DNA from 4 places in the Streptococcus sp. 27098_8_134 genome. Region 4 is predicted to be linked to each of the others. Evidence: predicted binding sites of a transcription regulator. Region 4 holds the regulator's gene; each other region holds the start of a gene.
What was found. The regulator Rex, encoded in region 4, represses fermentation and respiration genes when NADH is low (regulators of the CRP and FNR family bind a similar motif). The targets are predictions, from matches to a motif close to TTGTGAANTANTTCACAA.

Region 1: a site for Rex is predicted at 2,163-2,180, ahead of O3620_RS09125 (class II fructose-bisphosphate aldolase). Genes of this name have one in related genera too.
Region 2: a site for Rex is predicted at 4,536-4,553, ahead of O3620_RS02535 (1-propanol dehydrogenase PduQ). Genes of this name have one in related genera too.
Region 3: a site for Rex is predicted at 2,294-2,311, ahead of adhP (alcohol dehydrogenase AdhP). Genes of this name have one in related genera too.

Annotation. Positions count from the first base shown of each region.
Region 1 is NZ_JAPVYD010000003.1:353,821-361,671, reverse strand. Features, by position in the region: gene O3620_RS09130 (pneumococcal-type histidine triad protein) at 1-917, opposite strand, end outside; gene O3620_RS09125 (class II fructose-bisphosphate aldolase) at 1,237-2,118, opposite strand; tRNA gene O3620_RS09120 (tRNA-Leu) at 2,296-2,381, opposite strand; gene O3620_RS09115 (GyrI-like domain-containing protein) at 2,526-2,936, opposite strand; gene O3620_RS09110 (CTP synthase) at 3,007-4,620, opposite strand; gene O3620_RS09105 (B3/4 domain-containing protein) at 4,818-5,504, opposite strand; gene rpoE (DNA-directed RNA polymerase subunit delta) at 5,625-6,215, opposite strand; gene tig (trigger factor) at 6,401-7,684, opposite strand; gene O3620_RS09090 (TIGR01440 family protein) at 7,764-7,851, opposite strand, start outside.
Region 2 is NZ_JAPVYD010000001.1:535,569-543,419, reverse strand. Features, by position in the region: gene O3620_RS02560 (EutP/PduV family microcompartment system protein) at 1-269, shown strand, start outside; gene cobD (threonine-phosphate decarboxylase CobD) at 333-1,427, shown strand; gene O3620_RS02550 (hypothetical protein) at 1,420-2,286, shown strand; gene cobT (nicotinate-nucleotide--dimethylbenzimidazole phosphoribosyltransferase) at 2,288-3,355, shown strand; gene O3620_RS02540 (cob(I)yrinic acid a,c-diamide adenosyltransferase) at 3,368-3,967, shown strand; adenosylcobalamin (AdoCbl) riboswitch at 4,227-4,375, opposite strand; gene O3620_RS02535 (1-propanol dehydrogenase PduQ) at 4,686-5,828, shown strand; gene O3620_RS02530 (BMC domain-containing protein) at 5,925-6,269, shown strand; gene O3620_RS02525 (ANTAR domain-containing response regulator) at 6,294-6,869, shown strand; gene O3620_RS02520 (sensor histidine kinase) at 6,869-7,851, shown strand, end outside.
Region 3 is NZ_JAPVYD010000006.1:72,293-80,143, forward strand. Features, by position in the region: gene O3620_RS11615 (NCS2 family permease) at 1-443, opposite strand, end outside; gene O3620_RS11620 (DUF1361 domain-containing protein) at 589-1,218, opposite strand; gene O3620_RS11625 (Cof-type HAD-IIB family hydrolase) at 1,315-2,127, shown strand; gene adhP (alcohol dehydrogenase AdhP) at 2,345-3,364, shown strand; gene O3620_RS11635 (PTS sugar transporter subunit IIB) at 3,825-4,820, shown strand; gene O3620_RS11640 (PTS mannose/fructose/sorbose transporter subunit IIC) at 4,865-5,671, shown strand; gene O3620_RS11645 (PTS system mannose/fructose/sorbose family transporter subunit IID) at 5,690-6,631, shown strand; gene O3620_RS11650 (DUF956 family protein) at 6,702-7,064, shown strand; gene O3620_RS11655 (GNAT family N-acetyltransferase) at 7,251-7,851, opposite strand, start outside.
Region 4 is NZ_JAPVYD010000004.1:37,330-45,180, reverse strand. Features, by position in the region: gene O3620_RS09575 (RluA family pseudouridine synthase) at 1-580, opposite strand, end outside; gene O3620_RS09570 (NAD kinase) at 577-1,395, opposite strand; gene O3620_RS09565 (GTP pyrophosphokinase family protein) at 1,379-2,050, opposite strand; gene O3620_RS09560 (CYTH domain-containing protein) at 2,146-2,709, shown strand; gene O3620_RS09555 (ribose-phosphate diphosphokinase) at 2,845-3,801, shown strand; gene O3620_RS09550 (cysteine desulfurase family protein) at 3,812-4,924, shown strand; gene O3620_RS09545 (DUF1831 domain-containing protein) at 4,926-5,273, shown strand; gene O3620_RS09540 (DUF4649 family protein) at 5,396-5,617, shown strand; gene O3620_RS09535 (redox-sensing transcriptional repressor Rex) at 5,738-6,385, shown strand; gene O3620_RS09530 (gamma-glutamyl-gamma-aminobutyrate hydrolase family protein) at 6,410-7,102, shown strand; gene radC (DNA repair protein RadC) at 7,171-7,851, opposite strand, start outside.

The DNA of each region.
Region 1 (7,851 bases), on a different contig from region 4:
GTTCGACTAGTAATTTGTGCTGGATCAAAGATCAAGCCATCTGATTCAACATGACGCTGACTAAGTGGAAGATTATAAAGTTGCTGAAGGAGACCCTTAACATCTTCTCCTTGACTCGGTTGATAGTTGTTTGAAATTTGAGTAAAAGTAGGTTGTGTCTGTATCCAGCCACTGCTTCCATTATTATACGAACGGCTGACTACAGTACTAGCTACTTTTCCTCTACCTGATAGGTAAGCTTGAGCTGCAGCTAGCTCACTAGGCGACAAATCACTCTTTGGGATATAGTGAAAATGATCACCATGAGGTACAATATACGCATCTCCCGTATCCTCAATAATGTCTGAAGCATTAAAAACATAGCCATCATCTGTTGTATAACGGCCTTGAGCTCTAGCTGTTGCTACTTCATTGCTTATTTTCGTAACATTATGACCATGTTCCTGCTTTTGACGATTAATCTCTTCCTTACTGCGAATATTATCCGCGCGAGCTATATCTTTCAGATAAACATAATATTGGCCATTAACCTTGATAACATATCCACCCTTGACTTCATTGACAATATCCTCAGTCCTAAGTTGATAGTTGGGATCTTTCATCAAAAGATCTTCGCTGAAAATAGCATCATATGGAACTTTCCCATTATAATAATGATAGTGATCACCATGAGAAGTAACATAACCCTGATCAGTAATCTTGATAACAATCTGCTCCGCGTTAATCCCTTCTTTTTTGCTTACTTCGTCAGGCGTTAACTCCTCAGACTTTTGAACAGCTTGCTTACCATCAATATAGCTAACACGATTGGATTTTTTAATCGAACTGTTTGCCTGATAATAACCTAACTGATGAGCAAAAAGACCCACAATAGCAATGACAACAATTCCTATTAAGTATTTCTTATTTTTTTCCATTGAATATCACTTTCTTTTTTGATTACATAGAATTCGCTAAAACCTATCACAATTTACAATTAACTCATAATATACCCCCAAAGAAATCATCTAAATATTTTTTTCTATAAAATATAGCAGAAACTCAATTTTTAACAACTTATTAAATTCTTTAACTAGTTAATTAACTGGTTAATATTTTACTCCTCATCATCTAGTCTGTCAAGATTTTTTTATTAGATTGTAAGAAAAATATTATTTATTCTTTACTTGTCCAATTATCATAATACAAAAAACCCACCCTTACGGGCAGGTTTCTATTTTGTATGGTTAAGCTAGATTAAGCTTTACCTTCTGAACCGAATACGTCGATACGTTCTTCAACTGATGCTTGGATAGCTTTTACACCATCAGCCAAGAATTTACGTGGGTCGAAGAGTTTCTTCTTGTCGTATTCTGCTTCGTTTGCTTCGTAGTCACGAGCAAATTTACGAGTTGCGTTAGCGAATGCGATTTGGCATTCAGTGTTAACGTTAACTTTGGCAACACCAAGTTTAATAGCTGCTTGGATTTGGTCATCAGGAATACCTGAACCACCGTGCAATACGATTGGGAAGCCTGGAAGAGCTTCTGTCAATTTCTTCAAGTGGTCAAGGTCAAGACCTTCCCAGTTTGCTGGGTATGGACCGTGGATGTTACCGATACCAGCTGCCAAGAAGTCGATTCCAGTTTCAACCATTGCTTTAGCGTCTTCGATTGGAGCCAATTCACCTTTACCGATGATACCGTCTTCTTCACCACCGATAGTACCAACTTCAGCTTCTACTGAGATACCTTTAGCGTGTGCTTTTTCAACAACATCTTTAGCCAATTTAAGGTTTTCTTCTACTGGAAGGTGTGAACCATCAAACATGATAGAAGTGTAACCAACTTCGATACACTCAAGTGCATCTTCGTAGTGACCATGGTCCAAGTGAATCGCAACTGGTACAGTGATGCCCATTGATTCTACAAGGTTAGCGATCAAGTTACGAGCAACTTTGTAGCCACCCATGTATTTAGCAGCACCCATTGAAGTTTGGATAAGCACTGGTGCTTTCTTAGCTTCTGCCGCACGCAGGATAGCTTGAGTCCACTCAAGGTTGTTTGTGTTGAATCCACCAACTGCGTAACCATTGTCACGAGCTGCTTGGACAAATTTTTCTGCTGAAACGATTGCCATTCTTATCAGGCCTCCTCTTATTTTTTGTGGTTAAACCACTTACATTGTTTATTTTATCACTTTTTCACTAAAATTGCTAGTTTTTCCTGAAATTTTAAAGAATTACAGGGAGACACTCAGCCTCTTTAAGCGTCTCTAGTGGAAAAAGAAAAAGCTGACCAAAGCCAGCTTACTTGATGCGGAGAGAGGGACTTGAACCCTCACGACCTAAAGCGGTCACAGGATCCTTAGTCCTGCGCGTCTGCCAATTCCGCCATCCCCGCGATTGAGTACCTTACTAGTATAACAGGACAGCTAAGGCTTGTCAAGAAAATTTTTGACTTTATTTCAAAAAATCAACTTTCTACTCAATCAGCAAATTTAGGAAATCTAAGCGAAAATGAAGCTAAGGAAGGAACACCGAAAACTCAAGGTTGCTGAGTCGCAATAAAGACAGCCACCGTTTGGTCGGGATCGTATTTTTCAAAGTCAATAGTGTAGTCCCGATGAAGCTCACCTGTTTCTTCTGCCTGCCAAATCCTCTGCCAAGCATGAAGAATCGCTTGCGTATCTTCCTTATCCGCTTCAAATACTTGATAGGTCTGCTCGGATGTATCAAAATCATAGACGTCCCCATCTGTCAAACGACAGATAGAGAGGCTGTAGTCTCCTTTGTAATCACTAGCATAGTCATGATAGACAGCATAAACCGGTTCCCCTTGGGCAAAAGCTTCTTTCACCGCTTCCTCTTGTTCCTGCCAGAGAGCCTGGATTTTTTCTATACAATGCTCATCTTGAAAATTATTAGTACGAATACTAGCTAAAATGTTTAGAAACATCTTCTTCCCTCCTTTTGTTTTTTATTATAACATTTCTCTAAAAAAGTCGCTTAGGTCAGACAAAGCAAGTCTATCTATCCGAGCTCTTTTCTACCGCTGCTGTGACAAAGGCTGTATAAAGACCTTCAGGTCGGTTCGGTCGGCTAGAAAGCTCTGGGTGATACTGACAGGCTACGAAGAATTTATTTTCTGGGATTTCCACTATTTCGACCAAGCGATTGTCTGGTGAAACTCCTGAAAATACAAATCCAGCTGCCTCAAACTGCTCGCGGAAAGCATTGTTAAACTCATAACGATGACGGTGACGGCGCTGCACGACTTCTTGATAGTCGTAAGCCGCTGCTGCCTTAGAGCCACTCTTAAGTTTAGAAGGATAGAGCCCCAATCTCAGCGTTCCACCCAAGTCTTCGACATCAATCTGATCACGCATGAGGTCAATAATCGGATACGGTGTGTCTGGATTGAGCTCCGCTGAGTTGGCATCCGCCAATCCTAGGACATGACGGGCGAATTCGACACAGGTTAACTGCATGCCCAAACAAATCCCCAACATAGGCACATCCTGCTCACGCGCATAGCGGATTGCCTGAATCTTCCCCTCAGTTCCTCTCTGACCAAAGCCGCCCGGAACAATAATCCCATCCGCACTTCCAAGAAGCTCTGCTGCATTTTCAGCAGTTACCTGATTCGCATCGATCCAGTTAATCTTAACTTCCGCATCATTGGCATAGCCGGCATGCTTGAGCGCTTCGACAACTGAAATATAGGCATCTGGCAACTCGACATACTTGCCGACCAGAGCAATTCGGACCTGACTTTTCAGATTCATCACTTTTTCTACCATAGCTGACCACTCTGTCATATCTGCCGCCGGCGTATCCAGCTTCAGATGGTCACAGACGATCTGGTCCATCTTTTGCGCCTGCAAATTGAGAGGAATTTGGTAGAGATGCTCCACATCTAGTGACTCAATGACCGCCTCAGGCGCTACATCGCAGAATTGAGCCAGTTTATTTTTGATGTTTTGCCCAGCTGGCTCTTCTGTGCGGATGACCAGCATATTAGGCTGAATCCCCAGACCGCGCAACTCTTTGACAGAATGCTGAGTCGGTTTGGTCTTCATTTCTCCAGCTGCCTTGAGGTAGGGAAGAAGGGTCGTATGGATATACATGACATTATCTGCTCCGACATCCGCCTTCATCTGGCGCAGAGCTTCTAAGAAAGGAAGAGACTCGATGTCCCCTACTGTACCTCCGACCTCGGTAATAATTACATCCGAGTCCGTCGTCCGTGCAGCCCGCTTGATCTTGTCCTTGAGAGCATCCGTAATATGCGGAATGACTTGGACCGTTGCCCCCAGATACTCGCCTTTACGCTCCTTGCGCAGGACTTCGCTATAGATTTTACCAGTGGTAACATTGGAGTATTTATTGAGATTGATGTCAATAAAACGCTCATAATGCCCCAGATCCAGATCCGTCTCGGCTCCATCATCTGTGACAAACACTTCCCCATGCTGGTAAGGGCTCATGGTCCCCGGATCAATGTTGATATATGGGTCAAACTTCTGAAGCGTAACCTTGAGGCCTCGATTCTTCAAAAGCCGGCCCAAGCTAGCTGCCACAATCCCTTTTCCGATAGAAGAAACCACACCGCCGGTGACAAAAATATATTTAGTTGACATACGTGCTCCTTTTCATAAAACAATTCGTTCCAGCAGCATCGCAGTTGCTGGAACCTTATATAGAGGAGGATTTCCCATAATCTGTCTGAAAAAGAAAAATAGCTCCCTGAAAACAGGAAGCTCTGACCTCTAAAAGAGGTGCCCGAACAGTATAATATCGCAAACCTAAAAAATTGTCAAATGATTTCATTCGGTTTTCATCCATTTTCACCAATACTGATGACATGTGTTTCGAATTCTACATCGGGCATGGACTCCGCTAAATCGCGTCGGATTCGCTCCAAGGCTTCCAGACGCATTTCGACAGAGGTATTGGCATTCCCCTGAATGATGAAAATAGCATCCTTGGTCTCTTCATCAAACTTATAATACTCGCTGTCACGAACATCCAGCCAAGCCAAAATGCCTTTGGCATCCCGATAAACATAGTCTGTCTCGGCAACATGCTTCTCCTTGGACAAAATAGGCAGAAAAACATCTTCCTTTTGGCTTACGGTGAATTCTATCTGACCTTCAATCTTATCAAAATCATGCCCACCAATAGCCAGTAGAGAATGCAGGGCTTCGACATTATAAATATCAATAATGCTATTAATATGAGGGAGCGAGCCTCGGTGCTGGATATTGCGAATCAGAGCGGGAACCGTCGGAGGATTTTTCTTGACACTGCGACCTACGCGCTGGAGTATTTCTACATAACCTTGAACCACCGGCGACTCAAGCACCTCATCCAAGTCGCAGGCCAGAGCCCAGTCTTCCATTTCCTTTTTCTTTTTTAGAAATGAGGAAGACAGTTCTGCATGAGGATTGACATTCTTGGCAATCCCGATAACAACACTCTTAATACCTAAATCACCCAGACTCTTATCAATGACAAATTTCATAGCAGCCTTCCTCCATCTTTTCTTTATTAAATTTTATTAGTATTCTACACCTTCCGAACTTATATTTCAAGGAATATTAAAAGAAACAAAGGATTTCGTCCCTTGCTTCTTTTGGTTGTTCTATTCTTCCTCTTCGGTCTCCGTGTCTTCGTCAGAGTAGTCGTCATCTTCTTCGTTGAGTTCGACTTCTTCACCTAGATCATCTGGAGCGATTTCGTTGATTTCAGCATCGTAAGCTTCCACTTCATTCTTCTCATCGTCTGGATTTTCCTCATCGTATGAGAGAGCTGGATCTGCTTCGTAGCCGTCCTCATCTTCTGGATCGTCATCGCTGTAGTCAATGGCATCCTCGTCGCCATCCATAAAGGCATTGACGCGTTTCTTCTTACGTTTCTTAGGTGCGTCGTCCTCATCAGTCTCTTCCAAAGCAATGATTTCTTCATCCACTTCGTCGATAGCATACCATGAACGCAGGCCCCATTTATTATCCCCCAGCGGAATAAAGCTGCCGTCTACATTGAGTTCTGTGTAGAATAAAGGCAGAGCATCACGAATCTCGCTGTTTGATTTTTCCAGATAGTTTTGAATTTCATTGACCAGATCATTAAAATACATCTCATGGTCGCGGCCGCGGGCTTCCAAAATGGCACGCGCCACTTCAATCATAGAAAGCTCACTTTTTTCCTGTCCAGCAAATACTTCTAATTCCAAAGTTTATCTCCTTTAAGATTAAGTAAAGGCTTGTCGCCCTCTTGCAATTTTTCGCTACTTTCTATTGTACGATAAATTTCTATTTTCGTCAAAAGAAAATCCGGGAAAAATCACGGAACAAGTACAAAAAGAAACTAGTGCATCTGTACACTAGTTTCAAATAATCTCATTTTGAATGATGAAGCTTATTTCACTTTTGCAGTGCTTGTAATCACTTCAACAGCTTTCTTGATAGCAATGTCGTGTTTCAGCATGTCTTCTGACAGCAATTGACGAACACGTTCTACTTCCATGTTGTAGTCTGTAGCCAATGAAGTTACTTCTGCTTCGATTTCTTCTCCGCTAGCTTCAAAACCTTCTGCCTTAGCAACAGCTTCTACGACAAGGTTTGTCTTAGTACGTGACTCAGCATCTGCTTCGTATTGCTTGTGCAGGTCTTCCTGACTAGTACCAGTGATTTGGAAGTACATGTCAGGTGAGATACCTTGGCGTTGCATATTGCCCAAGAATTCATTAACAGCGCGGTGTACTTCTTCGTGGACCATTTCTGCTGGCAAGTCAACGATTTCAGCGTTTGCTACTGCTTGATCAATAGCTGCTGCTTCTACTGCATCGTTATAAGCTGTTTCCTTAGCTTCTGCCAATTCTTTGCGGTACTTTTCTTTCAGCTCGTCAAGAGTTTCCACCTCTTCGTCGATATCTTTTGCAAGCTCATCGTCCAATGCTGGAACTTCTTTTTCTTTAACTTCGTGAATAGTTGTCACAAATTTAGCTTCCTTGCCCGCCAAGTCTTCTGCTTGGTAGTCTTCTGGGAAGGTTACGACAACGTCCACTGTTTCACCTGCACTGTGGCCAACCAACTGCTCTTCAAATCCTGGGATGAATTGACCGCTGCCAAGTCCAAGTGAGAAGTTATCGCCCTTGCCGCCGTCAAATTCAACGCCGTCAACAGATCCAACAAAGTCAATCACAACTGTATCACCGTCAGCTGCTGGACCTTCTTTGAGAACCAACTCAGCCAAGTTGTTGCGCTCACGCTCAATGCGCTCATCTACTTCAGCGTCAGTCACTTCTTTGCTAGCTTCAACAGTCACTTCCAAATCTTTGTAAGCACCCAGCTTAACTTCTGGCTTAGTGACTACTTCAGCTTTGATGACCCAGTCTTGACCTTTTTCCATAGACTCGACATCAAACTGAGGCTGAGCAACTACTTCGATACCTGCTTCTTTGACAGCCGCTTCGTATGCTTCTGGAAGAAGAGCGTTCAAAGCATCTTGGTAGAGGGCTTCTTCACCAAAACGTTGGTTGAAGATAGCACGTGGAAGGCGACCTTTACGGAAACCTGGTACAGCAATATCTTTTTTTACTGAGTTAAATACACGGTCCAAGGCAGGCTTGATTTTCTCTTGACTGATGCTAAAAGTCAAAAGACCGCGATTTGTTTCTTTGTTTTCAAATGATACAGACATTCTGTCATTTCTCCTTAAAATTTATTGAATACAACCCATTATAGCATAATTAGAGTTTTTTTCAAAATTATTTTTCCTTTTATCCCTTCCTGATTTTATCCTCTATATAGGCCGCTCTGGCACCGCCAATCAGCTTGGGACGGCTGGCTAAAGCCGTGACATGGGCA
Region 2 (7,851 bases), on a different contig from region 4:
CTCTGAACGTGACAGCAACAGAAGCTGATGTGATTGGTCTCTTGGTGGCGGCTTCCAATCAGATGCAGACCTTTCCTCAGGGTTTTTCTTCCCTCTTCAATAAAGAAGTGATTGGCATTGTTACCAAGATTGATATGGCTGAACAGCCGGAGCAAATCGAAAAAGCACGGCGGCAGCTGAAAGCGGCTGGAGCCAAGGAAATTTTTGAAATATCAGCGACGGAAAACGAAGGAATTGACCGTCTCCAGGCTTATCTGGAGTCAGACTAGGGACGAGAAGTCGAATATGGTATACTAGATTCTAACAAGGAAACGAGGAAGGAATGTCTATTTATGAAAGTAGAGCACGGAGGAAATGCGGCAGCTTTGGCTGAGGAATTTGGTTTTTCTCTAGAAGACTGTCTGGATTTCAGTGCCAATATCAACCCTTTGGGGATTTCTCCAAAGCTGAGAGCTTGTCTGACCGAGTCCATTGATTGGCTGGTTCATTATCCAGACATCAGCTACAGCCGCTCCAGAGAGCTTTTGGCACATCATCATGGCCTAGAAAAGGACAAGGTCCTGTTGGCAAATGGTGCGGTAGAAGTCTTTTATGAGCTGGCCCGCTTCTTGCGCCCAAAGACTGTCCTGACTCTGAGCCCTACTTTCATGGAATATGAAAAAGCCTTTTCGCAAGTGCAGGCCAAGGTGGAGCGCTTTAGCCTTCCTTCTCCATCCTATGAGTGGAATCTTGCTGACATGTTGCCGGCCTTGGATTTACTGACTGCAGGAGACGCTGTGCTCATCTGCAATCCCAATAATCCGACGGGCACCTTGATTCGGCGTACTGAGTTAGAAAAGCTAGCTGAGGACCTGCTGGAGCGGCAAATCTTTTTGATACTGGATGAGGCTTTTATGGACTTTCTGGACGATGAGGAGGCCTATAGCTTCGTCTCATGTCTGGCTGCCTATCCAAATGCAGTAGTGGTGCGGTCTCTGACTAAGTTTTATGCCATTCCTGGTCTGAGATTGGGCTATGCTCTTAGCTGCCATCCAACTTGCTTTGATGAGATAGAGGGGAGCCGCGCTCCTTGGTCGGTCAATGCTATGGCGGATCGCGCCCTGCCTGTCCTTTTGGGGGATCAGGCCTATCAGCAAGCTACCAAGCAGTGGCTTCGAGTAGAAAGAGATTTCCTTTTTCAAGGGCTGACTGCATTTTCACAGATTCGGCCGGTCAAGCCTAGTGTCAACTATATCTTCTTTGAGTATCTAGGTCGGCTGGACCTGCGTCAGGAGCTTCGGCAGAGAAAGATTTTCATCCGTTCCTGTCAAAATTATCATGATCTGACAGACCGGCATTACCGCATAGCCATCCGCAGCCATCAGGAAAATGAACAGCTTCTGGCTTGTCTGACAGAGGTCTTGGCGAAAGAGGCAGCTTATGACTAAGGGCATCGTTTCCTGTCCAGGTTCCTGCGGTGAGTTATTTCAAGGTTTAGTAGGAGAGCAGGAGGTTCTGCTCTCCTATGGGATTGAGAAGCGAAGTCGAGTGAGATTGGATGGAGCTTCTTCTCTCGCAAGGCAAGCCCAAGGTGAAAAGGTAAGGCGAGCTTTGGAGCTCCTGCCTGTGGCCAATGCTTTCTCTTTTGTTCAGGAGTCAGACCTGCCTATCAGCAAGGGCTATTCTAGCAGCACAGCAGATATGGTTAGCTGCTTGCAGGCAGCTGCTCTGGGGCAGAAGCAGCCTCTAAAGGCAGCGGATTTGACGCGTCTCTGTGCCAAGATTGAGCCTACTGACTCGGTGGCTTTTGCGGACTGGACGGTCATTAATCCCCTGACTGGTCAAGTGGTCTGGCAGACAGACTGGCGACCGGAGCTCTATGTTTATATCTTGGAGCCTGTGGAGATGGTGACTACCCTTGACTTGGTTCGGATGAAGGACAGTCCTAGCTATCCGGCTGAGGAATCCAAGCGCTTGCTTCCTCTCTTTCAGGAAGCTTGTCAGGAGAAGAGTCTGGAAAAACTTGGCCATTTGGCGACCTATAGTGCTTTGTTGAATAACAAACGGCTACCCAAGCCCTACCTGAAAGAATTACTGAATTTGGTAAAAGAATACCAGTGTTTAGGCCTCAATGTTGCCCATAGTGGTACATTGGTTGGTCTGTTGCTGAGCAGGGAACAGCTAGAAGTCTTGCCTCAGTTAGAGGCTGAACTAGCTCGCTCAGCCAGTGGGGCTTATTATCAGACTCGGACCTTGAGCAGGATTATTTTTGAAGGGGTGCAGCCGGTCAGGGAGGAGACAGACTAGTTTGAAAGACTTAGAAAAAATTATTGAGCAGATTCTTCCGATAGACAGAGACAAACTTCAAGAAGGCCAGAGCTACTGTGATCAGCTAGGAAAGCCGCCAGGTTCCTTGGGAAAGCTCGAGACTATCTATGCTCGCTTGCATGCCATGTTTTCTGGTCCCATTGATTTGGAGAAGAAGATTGTCCTCGTCTACGTAGCGGATAATGGCATCGTGGCTGAAGGCGTTTCAGCCAATCCTCAGGAAACGACCTATACTGTTGCTCGTAATATTCTAGCAGGGAAATCAGGCCTGTGCGCTATTTCCAAACATGCAGGTTCAGACATCTGCCTAGTAGACATTGGCTGCAAGAAGGATATTTTTGAGGAAAATAAGGACAAGGTCTGTCATGGGACGCGTAACATGCTCAAGGAGCCGGCCATGGCCCGCGAGCAGGCTATAGCGGCAATTCTAGTCGGCTACAAGAAGACAGAGGCCTTGATTAAAGACGGCTATCGTCTCTTTGGAACAGGAGAAATGGGGATTGGCAACACCACCACCTCAGCTGCTGTTATTGCTGCAGTTCTCGGTCTTAAAGCAGAAGACGTCACAGGCTATGGAGCTGGTCTGACTCAGGATATGAAGGCTCATAAAACTGCCGTTATCCAGCAGTGTTTGGATCGTCACGCTCCTTATGGAGATATTCTGGATCTGACCGCTAAGCTCGGTGGGCTAGATATGCTGGCGATGGCAGGCACTCATCTCGCCTGTGCCAGCTATCAGCTGCCTTGTGTAGTGGACGGTCTTATCTCTCTAACGGGGCTTCTGATTGCCCATCAGCTGACTCCTCATGTCTTGGACTATACCTTTGCTTCCCATGCTTCGACGGAGCCTGCTTACAAACTGGTCAGTGACTTTCTAGGACTGGAGCCTATGCTTTTGCTGGACATGCGGTTGGGTGAAGGCTCGGGCTGTCCTTTGGCTTTCTTTCTGCTGGAAAATGCTGTCTACACCATGGAGCACATGCCAACCTTTGCAGAAGGCAGCTTGAAAGAAGAAGATTATGTTGATATTCGCAAAAATGTGACTTAAAGGAGGAAAAATATGCAACTCTATACAAAAACAGGTGACAAGGGCTTGACCAAGCTAGTTGGCGGTCAAAGTGTCGCCAAGGATGCAGAACGGGTTAATGCTTACGGAACTATTGATGAGCTGAACTCTTGGATTGGTTATACTATTACCAAGCTGAACAAGGATGATAAGCTGAGAGATGAGCTACTCCAGCTGCAGCATTATCTCTTTGACTGTGGTTCAGACCTCTCTACTCCTAAGGGAGTTTACCCTTATAAGGTCGATCAGCAGCTGATTGACTGGATTGAGGAGAGGATTGATACCTACGCAGAAATTCCACCAGCTTTGGAAAGGTTTATCCTGCCGGGCGGTGACGAGATTGCTTCCATGATTCATGTGGCTCGGACCATTGCAAGACGGGCAGAGCGTCATATCGTAGGGGCTATGTGGACTACAGAAATTAACAATAATGTCCTGATTTTTGTCAACCGTCTATCAGATTACTTCTTTGCCTTGGCTCGAGTAATCAACTTTACTAAAAATCAAGAAGACATCGCCTATGAAAGAGGTGCTAAGGTCTTCCACAATATCACCAAGGCAGATGTTGAGCGTTGGGCAAGCAAACGCCAGTGACAAAAAGAAACAGAAAAAGTTCTGTCTTTCCAAATTGACTTTACCAAGTCTTGGAAGGACAGAACTTATTTTAATCTTCTAAAAAAGAAAGCCGCCTATACATCATTGTATCTTCATGCTAAGCTTCGTTGATTAGCACTAGCTTTCCAATTATTGACTCTGCTCCTTTGCAGAAAGACAAGTGAAACCTCATCTTTAGAAAATTAACGTACTTAAACGTAGAGTCAATAATGGAAACTAAGCTAAAATGTTTGTTCCAAACTGACATCACTACCTTACATCGAGGCATGAAATCTACTAAAATTTAAGAATAAAGACCTGACTTAAAGCTGAAAAGCTTATCACAGTGGCGGGACCGCGCTGGATTTGCACCAGACTTCCATACCCTTAAAAGTACTAAAATCAATTTCCTAGTAACTAAATTGTAACACCTTTCACAGGGAATTACAAGGAAAATGAACTAAATTTTAATAAAAATTTAATTCTTCAAATAAACTTGGCTTTGTAAGGAGATTCGGCAGTAAAAATTTCTTATATTAATGACTTTTTCATTGCCTTGAAAGCGCTTTTGTGTTATAATTCAATATAGTACAAAGGGGTACTGAAGATAAATAAGCAATGAAGCTATATGAAAATGCTGTGACGTGTGTAGGGGAGCAGTCTTATTTTCATATAGTTTCTTTTTGTTTAAAAATAGATACAACAGAAAGGAGAAAAGATGTATAAGATTTCCTATAAGACTGAATTGCATGTGGGAAAAGGCGCTCTGCAGCAATTAAGCCATTATAAAAACGAGCATATTCTAGTCGTTGCCGATCCTTTTTTGAAGACATCTGGCACGTTGGATGCCATTTTAGCCAACTTTGATGACAGCAATGACATTGTTGTTTTCACAGACATTGTGCCTGATCCGCCAATCGAAACGGTTGTGGCTGGTATCAAGAGTGCAGGAGACAAGCCAATCAGCATTGTGCTTTCTATTGGTGGCGGATCTGCCATTGATGCTTCCAAGGCTATGTATTATTTTGCCAAGAAGCAGGGTGCCTTCTCAGAGGCTATTCTCATCGCCATTCCTACAACAAGCGGAACTGGATCTGAAGTAACGTCCTTTTCTGTCATCACGGATGCAGAGAGAGGTACCAAATATCCTTTAGTGACCAAAGAAATCCTTCCGAATGTAGCTATCTTAGATGCGGATTTGGTTCTGTCACTTCCTGGTAACATCACGGCTGACACTGGAATGGATGTACTGACCCATGCCATTGAAGCTTATGTATCGACCAAGGCTACGGACTTCTCTGATGCCTTGGCTGAAAAGGCAATTAAGCTGGTCTTTGAATACCTGCCTAAAGCCTACAAAAATGGTCAGGATGTAGAAGCGCGTGAAAAGATGCATGCAGCATCCACTCTGGCTGGTATGGCCTTTAACACAGCTTCTTTGGGTATCAATCACAGTCTGGCACATGCGGCAGGAGCTAAGTTCCATGTACCTCATGGTCGTTTAAACAGTATTTTAATGCCCCATGTCATTCAGTATAATGCTGGTATCGAATTCAACAATCGGAACCGGCAGGCGACAGACAAGACTGTAGCAAGTCGCTATCAGGATATTGCCAAACTACTGGGATGCAGTGCTTCAAGCCCTGTGTCAGGAGTGAGACAGCTGGTTGAAGCTATCAAGAAGCTGCAGAGAAAGTTGGAGATGCCAACTTCTCTCAGAGAATATGGTGTGAAAGCAGATGCTTTTGCTCAGTACAAGGTAGAAATTTCAGAAGCTGCTCTGCATGATGGCTGTACTCCGACTAACCCTCGCGTCCCTACGGCAGAAGAACTGCTTAAAGTATTAGAGAAAGCGTTTTAATCCTCTGAATTGCTGTTATGCCAAAATTATTGTATAATGATTAAGAGCGTGCAGTACACTTCTGAAGGTTTAAAATCATGAAGAAGGTTTACTAAATTGGAAGAAAAACAAAGAATGATACAGGAATACGTTCCTGGGAAACAAGTGACCTTGGCGCACCTTATCGCTAATCCTGATGAAGTCATTTTTGAAAAATTGGGATTGCAGGCAGAAATCAAGGATGCGATTGGAATCTTGACGATCACTCCGAGTGAAGCGGCTATCATTGCGGTTGATATTGCGACCAAGGCTGCGGATGTTCAAGTTGGTTTTGTGGATCGTTTCAGCGGCTCTGTCGTGATGACAGGTGACATTTCTTCTGTTGAGGCAGCTCTCATTGCCGTTTTACAAGGTCTGGAAGAGATTTTGGGCTTCTCCAGCACTGTCGTAACACGGACATAAAAAATCAAACTGTCGAGGGGAAGTATGAAAGGCAGAATACTAATTGTTGATGATGATCCAATTGTAAGATTAGATATCCGAAATATATTAGAAGCAGCTGATTATGAAGTGGTGGCTGAGGCATCCGATGGCTTTGAGGCTATTGATTTGTGCCAGAAATATCGTTGTGACTTGGTCATGATGGACATCAAGCTTCCGCTTTTGGATGGCCTGACAGCGGGTAAGAAGATACTCGAAGATGCGTTAGCCTACAGTGTGATTCTACTGTCAGCCTACAGTGATGAACACTATGTTCAAAAAGCTAAAACCAATGGGATTAGTGCTTACTTGGTTAAACCTTTGGATGCCAAGTCCTTGATTCCTATGGTAGAGGTCTGCATTGAGAAGGGGCGCCAGCTTCAGCAGATGTCCAATGAAATGGTCAAGCTGTCGAAAAAGATAGACGATCGGATTGTGATTGAAAAGGCCAAAGGCTTACTGATGGCTCGTGATCATTTGTCAGAGCCAGAGGCTTTCAAACGCATTCGGACAATTAGTATGCAAAAGAGAGTGCCGATGATTGAGATTGCTAAATTGCTGGTGCTCCAAGATGATGTGTAATGATGTATAAAGATAAGATAAAGCAGCTTTGTCAGGAACAGACAAATTTGGATGAGGCTGATATCGAGCATCTTGTCCAAGAGGCTGACGAATTATTGAAAAACTCAGCTTATGCCAATGAAGATGTCTTCATTGATGTAAAGAATATCTTTTCGGAACATGCCATTGTCATCTTTCACAAAAAACCGGAAAGCAAGCTCAGCTTGTACGAAAACTCGGTCGTAGGTGCTATGGCCTATCTGGAAAATGAGCCAGGTGTTATTCGGACCTTGGAGACGGGCGCTCCCTCGATAGGGCTTTCGGCCAGATCGCAGGAGGGCTTAGCCATCCATCAGACGGTCTTTCCGATAGTGAGAGAAGAGCGCGTCATTGGAACGCTGATTATCGAAAGAAATGCTCCCCAGACTTTACCAGACCACTTTTCTTTAGATAAAGAGGACGACGGTTTTGAGTTGCGGAGCACTCCTGAGATTTCAGCTCAAGAGCAGTTTGTTTTATTTGATCATATAGACGAAGCTTGTTTGGTCTTTGACCGGCAGGGCTATCTCAAGTATTTCAATCAAGCAGCTGCCGACTCTTATCGTCATAAGCTGGGCTATATGGACTCGATTGAGGGAATGCACTACAGCAATCTAGTCTTAGACAGTCTGACTTTTGAAGAAATCCAGCAACTGGGACCGCAAGCCCCTCAAGAAAAACCTCACCAAGTTGAGGTACATTATGGCACTTATTGCTTTTTGGTCAAACGCTATCTGCTGGCTGAGAGTGAAAATGTGGTCATGATCTGTAAGGATATTACAGACATCAAGGAAAAGGAAGCACAGCTCTTAACCCATACAACTACCATTCGTGAAATGAACCATCGGGTAAAGAATAACTTGCAAACCGTTGTTTCCTTGCTGCGACTACAGGCTCAGCAAAGTCCAGGAGCAGACACCAAAAAAGCTCTTAATGACAGTATGAATCGTGTGCTCTCCATAGC
Region 3 (7,851 bases), on a different contig from region 4:
TTAATACCTACATAAGCCAGAAATACTCCGATCCCAGCTGAAATAGCTGCGCGCAAGGAGCCAGGAATTGACTCGATGATCATCTTACGCACCTTGGTCAGAGTGATAATGAGCGAAATAATTCCGCAGATAAAGACCATAGCCAAGGCTTCCTGCCAAGTGTAGCCCAAGGCAAAGACGACCGTAAAAGTGAAAAAGGCATTCAACCCCATACCCGGCGCCTGCGCATAAGGCAGGTTGGCAAAGAAGGCCATCATCAAGGTGCCGGCAACAGCCCCGATAATCGTAGCTAGAAAAACACCCTGCTTAGGCATACCTGTCTGAGCCAACATAGCCGGATTGACAAATAAAATGTAGGACATGGCAAAGAAAGTCGTCAGACCAGCCAAAACTTCTGTCCGGACATCTGTCCCTTTTTCGGTCAGTTTGAAAAATTTATCCATTTTTCAATAAATCTCCTTTTGAGTAAAATTTCTAACATCTAGTTCAATAACAAATAAAAACATATTGAATTTCGTTTATTTGCGAACGATATTTTAAATTATAATAAAAAACATTCACTTTTTCAAGGTGAATGTCTCACTGTTCTTATTTTTTATTATCTCTCATCAGAAATACCAAACTCATAAACTGCAAAAAAGTAAAACCAAGAATGAAAGGCAGTCGATCAGGCTGCAAAGTTTGCAAGAGCTTCTGTAGAACCATCTGAGGATGAAGCAATAAATCCCAGCTATTGAGGCGATCATAACGTCCTATGTAGATAGCCAGACTGGACACAGCCGACAGAGCTGCCGTCAGCAACAAGTCCAAATACCAGTTAAGCTTCCAGCCTTCCTTGATGACATACCAGCTCTCCATCCCACAGAAAATCGCGAATAAAATACTGGAAACAAAAGCTAAAAAGAGCATGAAAACACTTGGCTTACTCAGAACATCTGCCACCCAAGTCATGTGAATCAAATCTGTAATCATATAGAAAGTGTTGGGGAAGAAAAGCAACCACAAGAGGAAAAGAAGAGGATAGATCCATTTCTGTTTCTTGAATAAAAGTGTCAAGACAGCTACATCATAGCTGATTAAGGCCAAGGTCATATTCCAAATGAGATAGGTCGGACCGCCATTTAGAGATTGGATATAGATAAAAAAGGCAATTATCAGAAAAAGAGCATGAATCATGATCGGTTTACGCATACGAAAAGCTCCTCCTTGGTGTGTCATAATTGTGACTGATTAGAGCACCATTATAACATAAGTCGTGTTATTTACACTGAATTCTGTTATAATAGTCTGTATTATCACTGAAAAGAGACTCACATGACAAAAAAAGTAATCGCTGTGGACTTGGACGGCACCTTGCTGGATTCTAACAGCAATCTGTCGGACTTCACTAAAGAAACTATCAAAAAAATTTCCCAAAAGGGCCACAAGGTCATTATCACAACAGGACGGCCCTACCGAATGGCTTTGAAATATTATAAAGAATTAGAGCTCAATACGCCCATGATCAACTTCAATGGCTCTTTGACTCACATTCCAGAAAAGAAATGGGACTTTGAAAAATCGCTGACGCTGGACAAGTCCTTTCTGCTGGATATGGTTAAGCGTAGGGATGAGATTGAAGCGGATTTCATTGCCGGCGAATACCGCAATAAGTTCTACATCACCAATCCCAATGAAGAAATTGCTGATCCCAAGCTATTTGGCATCGATGCTTTTAAGCCTGAAAATCAGTTTCAAGCCAACTTGGTAACGGAGAATCCTAACGCCATTCTCCTGCAGACGCGAGCAGCTGATAAATATGCTCTGGCAGAGGAAATGAATGCTTTTTACCAGCATGAACTTGCCATCAACTCTTGGGGCGGACCGCTCAACATTCTCGAGTGTGCTCCAAAAGGGGTCAATAAGGCCTTCGCCCTTCAATACCTGCTTAATGTTCTCAATGTAGATCGTAAAAATTTGATTGCCTTTGGCGATGAGCAAAATGATACTGAGATGCTGTCCTTTGCTGGCACCGGCTATGCCATGAAAAATGCCAATACTGACCTGCTGCCATACGCCGACCAGCAGTTGTCTTTGACTAACGACCAAGATGGCGTCGCCCACGAGCTAAACAAACTCTTTTTATAAAAGTAGACAATTAGGCAAACTCTGTTCGAGAGTTTGTCTTTTATTTTTTGTATTCTCTCGACCTCAATCATGCTCAAAAGCTTTAAAAATCGGAGCTTATCCGCAGTACCATAGTTTTAAAGGTTACTTTTACTTGAAATTGTAAGCGTTTGCCATTTGTTTGAGTTTGTGATATAATTAACATAATTGAAAACTAAATAACAGGAGGAAACTACTTATGAAAGCAGTTGTTGTAAATCCAGAAGGAACCAATGTCCAACTCATCGAAAATAAGGAACTTCGTCCTCTTGAAACAGGGGAAGCTCTCGTTGACATTGAATACTGCGGTGTCTGCCATACAGACCTTCACGTCGCGCATGGTGACTTTGGCAAGGTACCGGGCCGCGTTCTAGGACATGAAGGTATTGGTATTGTCAAAGAAATCGCTCCAGATGTAAAAAGCCTCAAAGTCGGAGACCGCGTCAGTGTCGCTTGGTTCTTTGAAGGCTGCGGCGCTTGTGAATACTGTACAACTGGCCGCGAAACCCTTTGCCGTACAGTAAAAAATGCTGGTTATTCTGTTGACGGTGGGATGGCAGAGCAATGTATCGTTACAGCCGACTATGCTGTCAAAGTTCCAGAAGGACTGGATCCTGCCCAAGCTTCTTCTATCACTTGTGCCGGTGTAACTACCTACAAGGCTATCAAAGAAGCCCAGCTGCAGCCAGGCCAATGGACAGTAATCTTTGGAGCAGGTGGTTTGGGTAACCTAGCGGTTCAATATGCCAAGAAAGTCTTTAATGCCCATGTAGTCGCTGTTGATATCAACAATGACAAGCTCGCTCTGGCCAAAGAAGTTGGTGCTGACATCGTCATCAACGGTCATGAAGTTGAAGATGTCGCTGCTCTTATCCAAGAAAAAACTGGCGGTGCTCATTCTGCCGTAGTAACAGCCGTTTCTAAAGTTGCCTTCAACCAAGCTGTTGACTCTGTTCGTGCTGGCGGTCGGGTAGTTGCCGTTGGATTACCATCTGAAATGATGGATCTCAGCATTGTCAAAACAGTTTTAGATGGCATTCAAGTCATCGGTTCCCTCGTTGGTACACGTAAGGACTTGGAAGAAGCCTTCCAGTTTGGTGCTGAAGGATTAGTGGTTCCTGTCGTTAAAAAACGCCCTGTTTCAGATGCAGTGGATGTCTTTGACGAAATGGAAGCGGGTACCATTCAGGGACGTATGGTCCTTGACTTCACACACTAATACTTTAAAGCATTTCAGTCCCAACATTTACCAAGCTCTTGGAAACATATGATGGGCAGACTTAATATTATTAGAAACTTTTGCCATTATAGATGGAGGCTAAAGACATAAGATGCGAATTCTTGTCTTTGGTCCTCCTCTTTCTTTTTTGATAAATAAACACTTTCTCAAACAAAATTCTCTTCTGTCATTTCAAAAGTCTCTTTCATATTATTTCAACGTTTTTTCATATATTAATCTGTTTTATTTTCTGTTTTCCTAATTTATTAAAACATTTCTATAGCTAAGGTTTGCTTATACCTATATTTATCAGGGTTCCAGCAAATACTGACATTTTTGAAAGAAAAAGTCGTTTTTAGGAACAAACGCTTGCATTTTTCATGAAAACGTTTTATAATAAACTTGCCTTAAAGTTTTCTTAAAACTTAAGTCAAACATTTTATAAGGAGGAATGTCAATAATGAGTATCGGAATCATTATTGCTAGCCACGGTGAATTTGCTGCTGGTATTCATCAATCAGGTTCTATGATTTTCGGTGAGCAGGAAAAAGTACAAGTTGTAACTTTCATGCCCAACGAAGGACCAGATGATCTCTATGCAAAGTTCAATGACGCTGTGGCTTCGTTTGATGCGGACGATGAAGTGTTGGTCTTGGCTGACCTTTGGAGTGGCTCTCCATTCAACCAAGCTAGCCGTGTCATGGGTGAAAATCCTGACCGCAAGTTCGCTATCATTACAGGCTTGAACCTGCCTATGCTGATTCAAGCTTATACAGAAAGGATGATGGATGCCAACGCCGGCGTTGAAGCTGTTGTTGCTAACATCATCAAAGAAGCTAAGGAAGGAGTCAAAGCTCTGCCTGAAGAGCTGAACCCTGCTGCTGAAGAAGCAAATGCTCCTGCTGCAGCTGCTCCAGTTGCCCAAGCAGCTATCCCTGAAGGGACTGTAATCGGCGACGGCAAGCTCAAAATCAACCTTGCCCGGATCGACACACGTTTGCTGCACGGTCAGGTAGCAACAGCTTGGACACCAGATTCAAAAGCAGATCGTATTATCGTTGCCTCTGACTCAGTAGCTCAAGATGAACTTCGTAAAGAATTGATCAAGCAAGCTGCACCAGGTAATGTCAAAGCCAATGTTGTCCCAATCGACAAATTGATTGCCGTTTCAAAAGACCCTCGCTTTGGCAACACACATGCCTTGATTCTGTTTGAAACTCCTCAAGACGCCCTTCGTGCTGTTGAAGGCGGTGTGCCAATCAAGACCCTTAATGTTGGTTCCATGGCTCACTCAACTGGTAAAACGATGGTCAACAACGTACTGTCAATGGACAAGGAAGACGTTGCCACTTATGAAAAACTGCGCGACCTTGGCGTTGAATTCGACGTACGTAAAGTACCAAATGACTCTAAAAAAGATTTGTTTGATTTGATTAAGAAAGCCAACGTGCAGTAGAATCAAACGTTTTGCTTTTATTAATTTACGAAAGGATTTAGAACATGTCTATTATTTCTATGGTTTTAGTAGTCTTTGTTGCCTTCTTAGCTGGTCTAGAAGGTATCTTAGACCAATTCCAATTCCACCAACCGCTGGTTGCTTGTACCTTGATTGGACTGGTAACTGGTAATTTGGCTGCTGGTGTTATGCTGGGTGGCTCTCTCCAGCTGATTGCTCTTGGCTGGGCTAATATCGGAGCTGCTGTAGCACCTGATGCTGCCCTCGCTTCTGTTGCCGCTGCCATCATCATGGTACTGGGCGGAGACTTCTCAAGCAAAGGAATCGCTGTAGCACAAGGTGTTGCTATTCCACTTGCTGTTGCTGGTCTCTTCTTGACTATGATTGTCCGTACTTTGTCAGTCGGTTTGGTTCACGGTGCAGATGCTGCTGCGAAAAAAGGAGACATTAAAGGAGTTGAACGCGCTCACTTTATCGCTCTTTTCATGCAAGGAGCACGTATTGCTATCCCTGCAGCACTTCTTTTGATGATTCCTGCTGAGTCTGTTAAATCTGCTCTTGAAGCTATGCCAGCTTGGCTATCAGAAGGTATGCAAATCGGTGGTGGTATGGTCGTAGCCGTTGGTTATGCCATGGTTATCAACATGATGGCAACTCGTGAAGTATGGCCATTCTTCGCTATTGGTTTTGCTTTGGCTGCTGTCAGCGAACTCACTCTGATTGCCCTCGGTGCAATCGGTGTCGCTATTGCCCTCATCTACCTTGCCCTGTCTAAAAAAGGCGAAAATGGCGGTGGCGGAGCAACAGCCTCATCTAACGATCCAATTGGCGACATCCTAGAAGACTACTAAGAAAGGAGACACACTATCATGACAGAATTAAATACTGTAAAACCTGATGAGTCAGGAAAATTGACTCTTTCAAAGGCTGACCGTCAAAAAGTTTGGTGGCGTTCTACTTTCTTGCAAGGTTCTTGGAACTACGAACGTATGCAAAACTTGGGCTGGGCTTATTCACTGATTCCAGCTATTAAGAAACTTTATACTAAAAAAGAAGATCAAGCTGCTGCTCTTGAGCGTCACTTGGAGTTTTTCAACACTCACCCATATGTTGCAGCTCCAATCATCGGAGTTACACTTGCGCTTGAAGAAGAAAAAGCAAATGGTGCAGCAATTGACGATGCGGCTATCCAAGGGGTTAAAATCGGTATGATGGGACCTCTGGCTGGTATCGGAGACCCTGTCTTCTGGTTCACAGTTCGTCCTATCCTTGGAGCACTTGGGGCATCTCTTGCTTTGACTGGAAATATCATTGGTCCACTTATCTTCTTCTTAGCTTGGAATGCTATCCGGATGGCTTTCCTCTGGTACACACAAGAATTGGGCTACAAGGCTGGTTCTGAAATCACTAAAGACATGTCTGGTGGTATCCTTCAGGACATTACCAAAGGTGCTTCAATCCTTGGTATGTTTATCTTGGCTGTTCTGGTTGAGCGCTGGGTATCTATTAAGTTTGTCTTTAACGTTTCATCTGTTAAGCTAGATGATAAAGCATATATCCATTGGGACAAATTGTCTAGTGGCTATAAAGGTATCCAAGAAGCCTTTGCTCAAGTAGGTCAAGGACTATCTCAAACCCCTGAAAAAGTTACAACTTTCCAACAAAACTTGGATTCCTTGATTCCTGGTTTGATGGGACTGCTTCTAACTTTCGCTTGTATGTGGTTGCTTAAGAAGAAAGTATCCCCTATCACTATCATCATCGCCCTCTTCGTAGTTGGTGTACTAGCTCACGTTGCTGGTTTGATGTAATCAAAAAGAAGGTTTCGGCCTTCTTTTTATTGTGGTATAATAGCTATATTATTTAAAAGGGAGTTACTCTATGGCACAGTCACAAAACAAAACAGTTGAGTTTAATACCACTGGCGTTTCCTATCTTGGATTAGGCGGAAAGGTTGGGAAATTTCTAATCGGCGAGACAGCTCTGGAGTTTTACGCTGATGCCAATGTAGAAGATTATATTCAGCTGCCTTGGACTAGCATCACTACTATCGGTGCTAATGTTTCTGGCAAAAAAGTCAGCCGCCACTTTGAAATCTGGACTGACAAAGGAAAGTTTCTCTTTGCCTCCAAAGACTCTGGTAAGATTCTCAAAATTGCGCGAGAACATATCGGCAATGATAAGGTCGTTAGATTGCCGACTCTGTTACAAAAAATTGCTGGAATCTTTAAGAAGAAAAAATAGGGTTGAAAAAGTTTCTGCCCTATTTTTTATATTTCCGACTAAGACAAAACCAGCTTGTACCACCAAAATGGAGCTAGCACAAAAAATTGGAAAGTGAATCAGTCTGAGAATGCACTATTTCAGTCCCTTGAAATGATAGGGTGGGGTAAGCTAACATTATCAATGCAAGAGCGCATCATTATATTTTCAAAAAGTATAAACATCAGCTATTTTTTTCTCAAAAGTCCATGTCTTGACACCTTCAACATCACGGACATCTAGCTGTTTAAATCCGTTCTTTTTGTAAAAACGGCAGTTGCTTTCTGTATGAGTAATCAAAGTAAGCCGCTGGCATTTCTCTTCTTTTGCAAGCAACTCAAGTCCTTTTGAGATAAAAAGACCACCAACTCCCTGCCCTTGATAATCGGGCAGCACACCCAGTAGTTCAAGATAAAGAGTTGAAACACTCCTTTTCTTAGCTTCTTTACTGCCCTCCCCAAAGACTTTTTGAAAGGCTAAAAGCTGGGGAATATATTGCCACATCCTCCATGCTCCTGCCCGCAAAAAGGAAAGCATACCGACAGGATGGTTACCGAGCTTATGAATGGTAGCGACCGCCATAAGACGCCCGTCCATTTCAGCAAGCAGACAAATATGATGACGCATCGCTGCCTTAACCATAACTGCATGCAATCTATTTAGAAAATCAATATAAGACTGGCTGCTGCCAAAGAGAGGGCGGAATTTTTCTCTATAGACCTCATGCTCAGCAAAAGCAGCAGTTAAAACTGAGACTGCAGCAGCAAGA
Region 4 (7,851 bases):
GCCTCGTAATGATACTCTCAGGATTACGCCCAATCGGAGCAATAATCTCTCCTTGCTCTTCTAAGTCACCAGTCCCCCGAACTAGAGCGTAATAGCGCTTTTCTATCAGCTTCTTCTGCAACTGTTTGTCCAATCTGGCATGAGCATAGCCATGCTTGGCAAAGAGCATGAGCCCACTTGTATCCTTATCCAGACGCGTCACGATATGCACCTGCTGGTTTTCATAGCCCTGACGAATATAGTAAGCCTTGACGAAATTAGCCATAGTATTGGAATGGTTAACACTGGGAATACTAGCCACCCCTGCCGGCTTATCCAAAACCAAGAAATGCTCATCTTCATAGATGACAGACAAGTCCTTATCAACAGCCTTCAGACTCTCAAATCCCTTTTCAGACGGGATATCAATCGTCACCCTATCGCCAATATCCAAGAGATAAACAGCGTTCTGAGGTTGATGGTTGACGAGAATGTTTCCGCCGGAAAATTTTATCTTAGCCAAGAGGCCTTTGGAAATTTCGTGTCGCTTCAAAAAAGTCTTTACCTTGACATGCTCATCAGCAATAAACTCAAACCTCATTCCTGGCACTCTCCAATAAAGGAGTCTCTGACACGATTCCAAAAGCTGGTATGGCTTGGCGAAGCCACAAAATGTATCTTGTGATTGTCAATCTGATACTCAATGCGAACAATGTTTTTGAAAGAGAAAGTCTGATTATCGACCGCAATAGTATGATAGTCACTGCGGGTCGGCACTAACTCAATCTTATCCTTTTTAGGAACAATGACCGAAGATCCTAAAGTCCGATAAACCCGATTGTTGAGACTGGCAATTTCTGTCACTTGCAAGGCTTCAATCGTCGGATGTAATACTGCTCCGCCCAGAGATTTGTTATAGGCTGTGCTGCCTGTCGGAGTAGAAACGGAAATCCCATCTCCTCGGAAACGCTCGAAATGAACCCGATTGATAATGACATCAGCTACCATAGTCCGATCCGAACGCTTGATTGTTGCTTCGTTTAAAGCACGAATGGTGCGTGTATCACCATTTTCAAAAGTAATTTTCACATTTAAAATTGGATAAGAAACCTGAGCACCAGTATCCAGTTTAAGATTTTCGACTAGCTTATCCAATTCAAAATCACGGTAGTCCGTATAGAAGCCGAGATGTCCTGTATGCACACCAACAAAGCGGACCCGATCCAGCTGTTCTTCATACATATGAAAAGCTGATAGCAGCATGCCGTCACCGCCTACCGAAATCACGATGTCGGGATTCTTAGGAGTTAAAATAAAGCCATTCTGTTTAAGCTTCTGCTTTAAATCTTGATAAACTTGTTCGCTCTGTCTTTTCCGATTGCGGATAATCGCTATTTTTTTATCTGTATTCTTCATCTGTATCATCACTATTTCCTACACCGTCATTTAACTTACGGTGAAGAGGATCAAAAAGAGCCTGCGCCTCTTGGATAGCATCACGGATTTCTCCCATCTCCTCATCCAGCTGATAGGCAAGATTAGCTGTCGTTTCCAAGCGACATTTGATTTCCTCGGGAAATTCTCCTTTATACTTGTAATTCAAAGAATGCTCAATCGTAGCCCAAAAATTCATCGAAAGGGTGCGAATCTGAATCTCAGCCAGAATAAGCCTATGACCATTAATCGTATCAACTGGATACTCTACAATCACATGGTAGCTCCGATAGCCACTGGCTTTTTTGTTTTTGATGTAATCCCGCTCTTGAATAATCCGCATATCAGTCCGATTTCGCAAGACTTCTAAAACTTCATCCACATCATCGACAAATTGAACCATGACCCGTAAGCCTGCAATATCCTGCATCTCCTGCTCAATATTTTCCTCGCGAATACCTCGCAGAATCATCTTTTCTTTAATGCTCTCAATCGGCTTGACACGTCCGGTCACAAACTCAATCGGAGAATGGCGCTGCTGCTTACGGTATTGCTTTCGCACCCCACGCAACTTAATTTTCAGCTCTCCAACTGCTTGAATATAGGGGTCTAAAAACTCTTCCCATTCTATTGTCATACACTTACCTTGTCATATCATTATTTTTTGTATAAAATAAACACAACTGTTATTATAACATAAATCGCTTTCAAAAAAAAGAAAAGGATATGAAAATGAATCACTTAGAAATTGAATTCAAAACCATGCTGACCAAAGAAGAGCACGACCGTCTGCTCCAGTTGTTTGCTGACATCACGCCCGTTAGTCAGACCAACTACTACATCGAGTCAGATCATCAGTCTATCCGTCATGCCCACATGGCTTTTCGAGTACGAACTTTTAACCATCGCGAAGCTGAGCTGACGCTCAAGATTCCTCAAGAAGTCGGATCCTTGGAACTCAATCAGAACTTGACACCAGAAGAGACCAAAAATATTTTGCAGAACAATAAATTTCCTACGGGAGAGATTTTAGAGACGCTGCTTCAGAAAGAAATACCCATCCAAGACTTGAAGATTCTTGGCTCTCTAGAGACTATCCGCTATGAAAAAGGGGACGAAATTGGCCTGCTTGCTCTGGATGAGAGTCACTACTTGGGCAAAACAGACTTCGAACTCGAAGTCGAAGTTGAAGATTTCGAAAAAGGAAAAGAAAATTTCCTCAACTTCCTAAAACAGCACAAGATCGACTACAAACCCGGCAAGAGCAAGATAGCAAGATTTTCTGAAAACTTGTAAACCAACAACCACAAAATAGCTGAAATAATCTAATTTTTTTGGTAAAATAAAAGGTAGCAATCTAAAGCCTATTGAAAAATAAATTTCATGGAGCATTAGATATAGAAATGAGACAAAAAGAGGACGGTCCAACTCATGTCAGATAAAAAAAATATGAAGCTTTTTTCCCTCAACTCCAATCATTCCATAGCTGAAAAAATCGCTGAAGCTGCTGGAGTTCCATTGGGGAAACTTTCCTCCCGCCAATTCTCAGACGGCGAAATTCAGATCAACATCGAAGAAAGCGTTCGTGGCTATGATATTTACATCATTCAGTCTACCAGCTTCCCTGTCAATAATCACTTGATGGAGCTCTTGATTATGGTGGATGCCTGCAAGCGTGCCAGTGCCAATACGATTAATGTTGTGATGCCTTATTTTGGCTATGCCCGTCAGGATCGGACTGCTGCTCCTCGCGAGCCAATCACAGCTAAACTGGTTGCCAACATGCTTGTCGGCGCTGGCGTAGATCGTGTGATTTCTCTGGATCTTCATGCCGTGCAGGTCCAAGGTTTCTTTGATATCCCAGTCGACAACCTCTTCACTATCCCACTCTTTGCCAAACATTATTGTAATATGGGGTTAACGGGAGATGATGTCGTTGTCGTCAGCCCTAAAAACTCTGGTGTTAAACGTGCTCGCAATCTGGCTGAATATCTAGATGCCCCTATCGCTATCATTGATTATGGCGAAGATGAGGCTGGTCGCTCTGAGGGCTACATTATCGGAGATGTCGAAGGCAAGAAAGCAATTCTGATTGACGACATTTTAAATACCGGTCGGACTTTCTCTGAAGCAGCTAAAATTGTCTGTCGCGAAGGTGCAGTCGAAATCTATGCTGTATCCAGTCACGGACTCTTTGCTGGAAAGGCTGCGGAATTATTAGACAATTCTCCTATCAGGGAAATTCTTGTGACCGACTCTGTTGATACCAAAGAAAAAACACCTAAGAATCTCCACTATATTACAGCAAGTGAACTGATTGGTGATGCCATTGTCCGCATCCAAGAAAGAAGACCAGTCAGCCCACTCTTTGCCTATCAAAAGAAATAAGGTAACCGGAGTGATTTATTTAGATAATGCTGCTACAACTGCTTTGTCGCCCGCTGCAATCCAAGCAATGACCAAGACTATGACTGTCTTTGGAAATCCTTCCAGTACGCACAGCCATGGACGAGAAGCTAGTAAACTGCTCAGACAGGCGCGTGAGGATATTGCTCAAGCCCTGCATACTCAAAGCAATAAGATTCTTTTTACTTCAGGCGGCACTGAAAGTAATAATACTGCTATCAAAGGCTATGCCCTTCGTCACCAGAACAGAGGGAAGCATATTGTCACCAGTGCTATTGAGCACCATGCTGTCTTAGAAGTGGTGGAGTACTTAGTAGACAAATTCGGCTTCGAAGCTACTTTTGTTCAGCCAGTGGATGGCCAGATTCGAGCGGAAGACATTGAGAAGGCTCTTAGACCTGACACTATTCTTGTGTCCGTCATGGCGGTTAATAACGAGACGGGTGCCATGCTTCCCATTAAGGAAATTGGTGAATTACTGCAAGAACATCCTGCTGCTTTTCACGTTGATGCTGTCCAAGCAATTGGTAAACTTCCCATCTACCCAGACGAGCTAGGGATTGACTTCCTCTCTGCATCAGCACATAAGTTTCATGCTCCCAAAGGCGTTGGCTTCCTTTATGCCAAGAAGATGGATTTTGACAATTTCATGCACGGTGGTGACCAGGAAGAAAAACACCGGGCCGGAACTGAAAATCTAATCTCTATCACAGCCATGGCGGCGGCTCTGTCAGAGAGCATGGAACATCTAGAGGAAAATCTAGAGCATGCGCAATACTTAAAAAACAGCTTACTTGCTGACTTATCGGACATTGACTATTACTTAAATGAAAGTCAGCCAAGCTTGCCTTACGTCATCAATTTGGGATTTCCCAATCAAAAGAATGACCTGCTCCTGCTTCAAATGGATTTAAATGGCTTTTCCATTTCAACAGGCTCAGCCTGCACAGCCGGAGCTATACAACCCAGTCATGTCTTGCAAGCTATGTATGGCAAGGATTCCAACCGCTTGTATGAGTCCATTCGGATCAGTACTTCGGACCAAACGACTCTGCAAGAGATTCAATCATTTACAAAGAAATTAAAAGAAATTTTAGGAGGATAAGATGGCCTTTCAAACATCTGTTAGCTTAGCAAACTGTGAATATACCTATTCACTTCACCCAAATGTCAAGAAATTTACCCTGCGCGACAATACATTCGCTGAAAGCAAGGTTGGCAACTATGAACTCTCTCGTCTGCTGGAATCTGTTCCCAACAGCGGAAATGGCTTTCTGCTGAAAATCATCGTCAATAAAGATTTGAATGGTTTCAAAATCAACATCACTGACAAATCAGGCCTGCGCTTGGTCAATATTTTCAAATCAGAAGACCATCACATTATCCAGCAAAAATTTTATTTCTTGATGGACAGCCTGGTTGAAAGAAATATTTTTGAAAAGACACCACAATAAGCAAGATTCTCGTAATTTTGCTTTTTTGCTTTAGGCTCTTGAAAATTCCAACGAGCTTGACTTCTGCTTAGAACCCTTGAAGAATATCAAAATGAACATTTAAACAAATGAAAGGATTAACGATGGTTGAACTGACCTATTTGGACTCATATAAAGTGAAACGGACACTTACCTATGAAGACTTCGATGAATTTCTTCTCGCCTTCTCTGGCTGCGTCACAGTTCCTGACTCGCACAAGGTGCTTTCTGTTACTTATAATGGATACCAACTACCATTTACAGGGCTAATTGGGGACTTGTACCGTCAGATGTACCAGCTAGACCTGAGTCCCTACCAGGACTGAGTTTTTTTAAGCTACCATTCCCAACAATTACTGATTTTCTTTTTTATAGATCAAACATCCTTAATTAGTTGATTTTTTCACAAACTTCCTATAAAATAGAATTAGAAAGGTTGTGATTTTGTGAAAACTGAAAAAAATACTACAATTCCCCGAGCAACTGCTAAGAGACTGTCGCTCTACTATCGTATTTTTAAACGGTTTAATGCTGAGAAGATTGAGAAAGCCAACTCCAAGCAAATCGCTGAAGCTATTGGCATTGACTCTGCTACCGTCAGACGAGATTTTTCTTATTTCGGTGAACTTGGCCGCAGAGGATTTGGCTATGATGTCAAGAAATTGATGAACTTTTTTGCTGACCTCTTAAACGACAATGCTATCACCAATGTCATGATTGTTGGCGTTGGTAATATGGGACGTGCTCTGCTGCACTATCGTTTTCATGAGCGCAATAAAATGAAAGTTGTAATGGCTTTCGACACAGATGATCATCCAGAAGTTGGCAACACAACCAGCGATGGGATTCCTATCTATGGAATTTCCCAAATAAAAGAAAAAATACAGTTAGGAAATGTGCAAACTGCCATCCTAACTGTACCTAGCGTAAAAGCCCAAGAAGTTGCATCTATCTTAGTTCAAGCGGGTGTTAAAGGTATTCTCTGCTTCTCGCCAGTAAATCTATCCCTACCTAAGGACGTGGTCGTCCAGTATGTTGACCTGACTAGCGAACTGCAGACTCTGCTCTACTTCATGAGAAAAAATGATTATTAATTTGAAAGAGGTATTAAACACTCTATGAGTAAACCTATTATTGGAATAACCGGAAATGAAAGAGAAATCCCAGACGATCACTTCATCCATATGAGCTATACGGCGACAGGATTCGTTGAGGGAGTTAAAGAAGTTGGCGGAATTCCAATGATTTTGCCAATCGGTGATGAAGAAATGGCAAAACAATATGTTTCCATTGTTGACAAATTAATCATCACAGGCGGTCAGAATGTATGTCCCCAGTTTTATGGAGAAGAAAAAGCCATTGACAGCGATGATTATCTACTCAAACGGGACATTTTTGAATTATCTTTAATCAAGGAAGCCCGTCGTCAAAATAAACCAATCTTCACCGTCTGCCGCGGAACCCAACTTTATAATGTCGCCCTAGGCGGTACTCTTCATCAAGACATTGAAGATCATTGGCAAGATAGCTCTGCTGAGTACACTACTCAAAGCATGGTAACCAAGAACGGCTCTATTTTGCACGAAATCTATGGCCCTGCATCTGAAATCAACTCCTTCCACCACCAAAGTATCAAGGATTTAGCCGCTGGCCTAGAAGTCATCGCCTATGATCCTCGCGATAAAATTATTGAAGCAATCACTTCTACTGACGGCAGTCCTTTTCTTGGTGTCCAATGGCACCCAGAGTTCTTGTTTGGCTCCAGAGAAGGAGACTTAGCTCTCTTTGATTATGTTGTCAATATTCTTTAAAATCCTCTATTCCTAGAAAAACTTCTGTTCTACACGAATAGAAGTTTTTTATATTCACGAAAATCAAATTATATCAAATCTGTCTCTTCTCGGTAGCTATAGTAGTTGGACTTGGACACAATTAAATGATCTAAAAGAACCAAGCCCATCATCTCACACGCTTCTTTCATATGCTGCGTCACTTCATCATCGTTTCTGCTAGGAACGACTGAGCCTGATGGATGATTGTGTACCAGTATAATAGATGTCGCCAGGTGCTTGAGAGCGTAGTGGAGAATTTCTCTCGGCTCAGCAATACTTCTGCTGACCGTCCCCATGAAAATAGTCTGCTGGTGCAAAATTTGATTTTGACTATTAAGATAAATGGCAACCAAACACTCCTGCCTCATATCTCCCAATTCCTGCTGCATCTTCTGTGCTAATTTTTGACTGCCCATAATCTGCTCTTTCTGAAGAACCTCTGCTCGGTTAATCCGACGGCCTAATTCGATAATGGCCTGCAGCTCCACAGCCTTAATTGGACCGATTCCAGAAATAGTCTGCAATTCCTGCAAAGTTAAATGCTTGAGATCGTTCAAACTGGAAATAGATGATAAAATTCTTTGAGAAACTTGAAAAACAGTTTCTTTTTTGTTGCCTGTCCTGAGAAAGATTGATAGAAGCTCCTGGTTACTGAGTTTTTCAGCTCCTTCTCTCATTAAACGCTCCCGTGGCATTATGCTAATATCATCTTGAAATGAAATGCTATA